2 regions of the Qiania dongpingensis genome follow, and region 1 is predicted to be linked to the other one. Evidence: a T-box and tRNA genes for the amino acid it is inferred to sense, from the RefSeq annotation. Region 1 holds a T-box; the other holds one or more tRNA genes.

What was found. The T-box of region 1 lies ahead of leuS (leucine--tRNA ligase). A T-box ahead of a tRNA ligase gene usually reads a tRNA of that ligase, here a tRNA-Leu.
Region 2: it encodes a tRNA-Leu, which carries the amino acid that the T-box ahead of leuS (leucine--tRNA ligase) is inferred to sense. The anticodon was not compared.

The regions. Positions count from the first base shown of each region.
Region 1 is NZ_CP060634.1:480,351-483,615, forward strand. Features, by position in the region: gene leuS (leucine--tRNA ligase) at 1-1,388, opposite strand, end outside; T-box leader at 1,441-1,676, opposite strand; gene H9Q78_RS02330 (galactokinase) at 1,773-3,056, opposite strand.
Region 2 is NZ_CP060634.1:1,177,826-1,181,090, reverse strand. Features, by position in the region: gene H9Q78_RS05715 (FGGY-family carbohydrate kinase) at 1-271, shown strand, start outside; gene pdaA (delta-lactam-biosynthetic de-N-acetylase) at 320-1,132, opposite strand; tRNA gene H9Q78_RS05705 (tRNA-Glu) at 1,380-1,451, shown strand; tRNA gene H9Q78_RS05700 (tRNA-Thr) at 1,465-1,537, shown strand; tRNA gene H9Q78_RS05695 (tRNA-Ile) at 1,551-1,624, shown strand; tRNA gene H9Q78_RS05690 (tRNA-Asp) at 1,681-1,754, shown strand; tRNA gene H9Q78_RS05685 (tRNA-Leu) at 1,794-1,878, shown strand; tRNA gene H9Q78_RS05680 (tRNA-Arg) at 1,952-2,025, shown strand; gene H9Q78_RS05675 (GNAT family N-acetyltransferase) at 2,191-2,655, opposite strand; gene H9Q78_RS05670 (PrsW family glutamic-type intramembrane protease) at 2,678-2,902, shown strand; gene H9Q78_RS05665 (hypothetical protein) at 2,995-3,265, shown strand, end outside.

The DNA.
Region 1 (3,265 bases):
GTACCGGTAGGCTGATAGGATTCCACCTCGGGCAGGAGCAGAGGAAGCTCCTCTTCCGGCACAGGAACGCACCCGCAGTGGTCACAGTGAATGATGGGGATCGGCTCTCCCCAGTAGCGCTGCCTGGAGAATACCCAGTCACGCAGTTTATACTGAGTGGTCTTCTTACCCAGTCCCCTTTCTTCCATGATGTCCGGAACCTTCGCTTTGGCTTCTTCTGAGCTCATTCCATTGAACTCTCCGGAATTGATCATGACGCCGGGGTTCACATATGCCTCTTTAAGGTCAGGATTTTCGTTTCCGTCCGGTGAGATCACCTGAATGATCGGTATATCAAATTTCTTTGCGAACTCAAAATCTCTGTCATCATGGGCGGGCACACACATGATAGCGCCGGTCCCGTAGTCTGCCAGTACATAGTCAGACAGCCAAATGGGGACCTTTGCCCCATTGATCGGGTTCACCGCATAGCTTCCTGTAAACACACCAGTCTTTTCTTTATCCTGGAGACGGTCCACATTGGATTTCATGGAAGCCTGGTATATATAGTCCTCCACCTCTTTTTTTCTCTCAGGAGCTGCGAGTCCGGCCGCCATGGCATGCTCCGGAGCCAGCACCATGAAGGTAGCTCCGTATAACGTATCCGGACGGGTGGTGTATACCTTGATGCTTTCCTCTTTTCCGTCCACCTGGAAATCGATCTCGGCGCCATAGGATTTTCCAATCCAGTCTGTCTGCATCTTCTTGACCTTTTCCGGCCAGTCCAGCTTGTCAAGGTCGTCCAGCAGTCTGTCCGCATAAGCGGTGATCTTGAGCATCCACTGCTTCAGATTTTTCTTGGTTACCGGAGCGCCGCACCGTTCGCAGCATCCGTTCACTACTTCTTCGTTGGCAAGCCCGGTCTTACAGGACGGACACCAATTGATCGGCATCTCTTTTTCATATGCAAGCCCCGCCTTGAACATCTTGACGAAAATCCACTGAGTCCATTTATAGAAGGAAGGATCCGTGGTGTTCACTTCCATGTCCCAGTCATAAACAGCAGCGATCTGCTTGATCTGTTCTCTGATGTGATCGATATTGTCAGCCGTGGATTTCGCCGGATGCTCTCCCATCTTGATCGCATAGTTTTCAGCCGGGAGCCCAAACGCGTCCCATCCCATGGGATGGATGATATAATATCCTTTCAGCATCTTATACCGGCTCCAGACATCAGAGATCACATAGCCTCTCCAATGCCCCACATGAAGTCCGTTCCCAGAAGGATAAGGGAACATATCCAGACAGTAATATTTCGGTTTCTTCCCGTCATTTACATTGACCGGGTCCTCCGCCCATTTTTTGGTCCACTTCTTTTCAATTTCCTTATGATTATAAGGGACAGCCATGATATGATACATCCTTTCTCCGTTTTATTAATAATTAAAAGCCCCTCGTCTCTATAGAGACGAAGGGCCTGTTCGCGGTACCACTCTACTTCACAGCCAGACTGCTGTGCACTCATCGCTTCTATAACGGGAAGGCCCGCCGCCGCTTACTTGCATTATCCCACAATGAGATAAGTGTTCTGCTGCGGAACTCCGAGACCAGTTCAGACACATCAGGCACCGCCTCACACCATCCGGCGGCTCTCTGAAGCCTTATGGAGCCTTACTCTCTCTCTTCTACGTTCTTTCCATATCATCGGATATTATACCCGCAGGAAAGGCTTTTGTCAAGCTCCCATACCCCGGGCCGGGCCAAACTCCCTGCAATATCCGAAAGCACCTTCCTTATAATACCCGAATGCCTCCATATAGCCGCACCTTCAGAACATGACAGGAGCCCTCGCCAAAAATACTGTTCATGACTTTCCTGTATCGATTTACAAGATCATCCGGAACAAAAGCCTGGATGGTTCCGGCAAACCCGCCTCCATGCACCCTGCTGACGCCGCGGGAGCCGAGGATGTCCTCGCTGACTGCCAAGCCTATGGCCAGGCCCTGTTCCCGCGGGCTTTTACACGTATAGATATTCTGCAGATATTTATAAGATGAATTCCCAGATACTTTCACCAACTCCAGAAAATCCGCAAACCGCCCTTCCGAAAGAGCATCTGCCTCCGCTCCCGCGCGCTCATTTTCCCCAAAGAAATGAATAGCCCGAAGGACTGCTCTGTCCCCGGCCGCTTTTCGGATCTCTGGAAGCCTTCTGAAAAATTCCCCTTTATCAACCTCTCGCAGCACCTTTTTTCCCATGTATTCAGAAACTGATTTCATTTCCTCCGGAATCAGGGCATATTCCTCTGTCAAATCGGTATGAGAGCCTTTCGTATCCACAATACACATGTGATAATGATGCGTTTCAAAGTCCTCTTGTATTTTTCTCATTTCCGGCAACATCGGATCTTTAAAATCAATCCGGCTCAATCCGCCTTCTGAACAGGCCATCTGATCCATCAGGCCGCAGGGTTTTCCAAAATAAGTGTTCTCCGCATACTGGGCGGCTCTGGCGATTTCCAAAGAACTGATCTTTTCGTCATGGAACAGACCGGAAATGATCGTGCCCGCCATCACTCCAAAGGCTGCTGAAGATGACAGACCGGCTCCAATTGGAATATCGCTTGTCACGTATGCGTCAAATCCCTGCTCCAGCTGGAACCCTCCTGATCTGAGTCCTGACACCACTCCGCGGATCAGGCCGGCCGGCGTCCCTTCCTCTTCCTCTTTTTTGGACAAGTCCGATAAATCCACCCTGATTTCGCCATAACCCTCTGAAACCATTCGAATTCTTCTGTCACAGCTTCGTCCCGCCACAGCTATGATATCCAGATTGACAGAAGCCGCCAATACGACTCCGCACTGATGGTCCGTATGATTTCCGCCCACTTCACTTCTGCCCGGTACACTATAGACCGCTGCCTGTTCCCCGTCAAACAGCTTTTGATAATTTCTCAGCGCTCTTATATACCGTTCTCTTTGATATATAAGTACAGAGTCATCCATGTAAATTTCCTTCAGGCGCCCGTCATACAGGCCCTTTCGCAGCTCCTCCATAAGTGTTTCCATTTGTTTCATGCTCAGCCTCCCATCCATGTGCAAACAGCGGCAGAAATCCATATCCGCTGTCATTATTTTACTAAATCCTTTTCTAAAATACATCCATTATTTTTTGTTTCGGCAAAAATCAATTCAACTCCGGTGGGGGTAATTGTTTAGAATCTGTGTAAAATAATTCAGTTACTCAAAGAATATAAGAAATAATATTTTGACGAAAATGGTAGTTG
Region 2 (3,265 bases), 700 kb from region 1:
GCTTCATGTGGACGGCGGTCCTACACGCAACCGTTATCTGATGCAGTTTCAGAGTGATATGGCGGGGAGCCGTGTCCTGGCGCCGGAGATGGAGGAATATTCTGCATTGGGGGCCGCCTATATGGCAGGGCTGAAATGTGGGATGTATGAGGCGAGGACCTTGTGGGCAGGCCGTCCCGTGACCATATATGAGCGTCAGATGGAGGATGGAGAAAGGCTCAAGAAGCTGGAGCTGTGGCAGCAGGCCCTGAAGGCCTGCCGCGGAAAATAGAACTGCAAAGCTGCGTATCATAGCAAATTGAGATAATAACGCTGAAATCTAGGAGGGCAGATTATTCAGGGAATCGAAATGATAGCCCATTTCCTCCCATTTGCTCAGGAGTTCATCCAGGATTTGCGCATTGGTGGAGGAGGTGCTGTGGAGGAGAACGACCGCTCCTGGATGGATACGTCCCAGAAGCTTTTCAAAGGCGGCTTCTTTTGTGGGCTGATCGTCCTGATACCAGTCTACGTAAGCCAGGCTCCAGAAAAAGGTCCGGTAGCCCATTTCATTGGCCATCTGAAGATTGCTCTCGCTGTATTTTCCCTGAGGCGGCCGGTAAAATTTAGTCATAGTCTGACCGGTGGTTTCCTCAAAGAGCTTTTCCAGGTCTCCCAGTTCCTTTTGAAAGGCTTCCTTTGTGGAGATCTGGGACATATTCGGATGATGGTACGTATGGTTTCCGACGGTGTGGCCTTCTTCTACCATGCGTTTGACCAGATCCGGGCTTGTTTCTATGTAATTCCCCACCACAAAGAAGGTGGCCGGCGCCTGATGCTTCTTCAGCGCATCCAAAATGGCGGCCGTATTGCCGTTTTCGTATCCGGCGTCAAAGGTCAGATAGATCACTTTATCTTCGGTCTCCTGGACGAAATAGGCGTTGAATTTCTTCAGATAATCGGCGGTAGCATTGCCGACAGGCGCTTTTCCTTCCTGTTGGAAGCTGAGTCCCCAGTTACTTTCCGCAGAAGAGGATACGGCTTTGGAGGGGGCCGGCCGGGTAAAACGGGCGGCCGCATATCCCACCAGATAGGCCAGGGCAAAAATAAAGATCCGTGTGATGATTTTTTTTCTTTGAGAGGATTTGTTCATGGCACTCACCAGAGGCAGTATTGCTAAAATATATGAGTAAGACATCCGGGATAGTACCTTGGAGACTTATGCCCTAAAAGAAAAAGTGTTAATTTTTCAGATAAAAGAAAAAAGTTCTTGCAAACCCCCCGAGTTTATGGTATTATCGTTTCGTTGAGTATAAGAGAATGAGATAGTTTCCCCGTGTGGTGTTTTGAGCTGTGCACGGGAAGTCAGCAGGCTCCACGGAGTTTTTTAGCAGACATGAGGCTCCATGGTCAAGCGGTTAAGACACCGCCCTTTCACGGCGGTAACAGGGGTTCAAATCCCCTTGGAGTCACTTGAATGATTTTGCCGATGTGGCTCAATTGGCAGAGCAGCTGATTTGTAATCAGCAGGTTATCGGTTCGAGTCCGATCATCGGCTTTGCTTCTTATTTGGACCTTTAGCTCAGTTGGTTAGAGCAACCGGCTCATAACCGGTCGGTCCTGGGTTCGAGTCCCCGAAGGTCCACTCTTTTCCCACAAAAGCAGATAAATCATATCATCAGTTTTATAGTGTCAGATTTTGGCCCGGTGGCTCAGCTGGTTAGAGCGCCGCCCTGTCACGGCGGAGGTCGTGGGTTCGAACCCCATCCGGGTCGTTTTACAAGTTTTGTTCCGTTGTTTTAACAAGACATCATGCCGGCGTGGCGGAACTGGCAGACGCACAGGACTTAAAATCCTGCGGCCTTTAAAGCCGTACCGGTTCGATTCCGGTCGCCGGCACTGTTTTAAAAAATTAAACGGAAAGCTTGTAATTTTTGGAAATATGTATTATAATAGGTTTTTGGAATGACGTGCGGCAGTAGCTCAGCTGGATAGAGCACTTGGCTACGGACCAAGGTGTCGGGAGTTCGAATCTTCTCTGCCGCGTGAAAAAAGAAACGTGTTGTTCAGGCAATGGTTTTAAGCAGCACAGGCAAAGCGGTCATGCAAAGGTGAGAGTACTTTGGCATGGCTGTTTTTTTAGTCAGATAATAGTGTCCGACACGGTTTCTCAACAAGGGGAGTCAGACAGACCTGGCAAACCGGTTGAATTTATAGATTGTAAAACATAATGTATTCTTCTTCGTTTTCGTCAATAACTTCAAACCCTAACTTTTGATACATTTTTACAGCATAATTTGTTTTTTGAACGGCAAGCGATGCTCGCTCATATCCACTGCTTTTTAGTAAGGCCAGCATTTCTTTTATTAGCTTTGTACCTATTCCGAGTCCTCGATATTCCTTGTAAAGCGAGATTGCGAATGATGGTGTTTTATAATCGATATGCCCGTAGTCTTTCATTATACGAACCCAAACGGCGCCTATGACTTTTCCGCCCGTTTCCGCGACTAATCCCATATCATCTTTCTTTTCTCCAAAACAGTCGATATACACCTGCAATTCAGGGGCGTATATAATAGATTTTGGGGGTGGTTCTATACCGTCTGGCAGAAAAATAGCTTCATATAAAAAATCAGCCAGTAAAGGATATTTCGTTATTCTGATCCATTTTACCATAAAATCGGATAAAAAGTATATTTTGAAAGGCATATTGATCGGCAGCGCCGTAGGAGCAGGGTTCTCCGCCACAGAATCTCTGGGCTACGCGTTTGACCATGCGGCTGTGGGAGGCGAAGTCTATGGCACGGCTACAGTCGTGCTGCGGGGTGTGCTGCCTCCGGGCGGCCATGTGGTGTGGGCGGTCATCTATGATCTGTCCAATGTACTTCTGACGGTGGCCGCACGGGAGACGGAAAATGTATAAATCCCGGGGAACAAGTGCTTTTACAGAGCGGCCAGCGGTTTTATATGGGGCATGAGGTGTTTGAGGTGAGGAACTAAACGGGGAATATGGGCATGAGAGCTAGGGCGTCAGGATGCTCCTTTCAGGGGAGCCGGAAATATAATGAAGATACGATCTTTTATGAAAAAACGGAGACAGGATTTCGGGAGTCCCCTCAGATTACCGAGGCGAACCTCCGCAGTTTTTTGGAAGAGACAAACCGGGTCATACGGGACAGACAGACTGAGCGGCAGGAAATGCTGACAGATCTTTTAAAATCGGGTACGCCAAAGACATGGCTTTCTTATATGCTGGCGCGCATTGGGAGAAGAATGGATGAAAAAA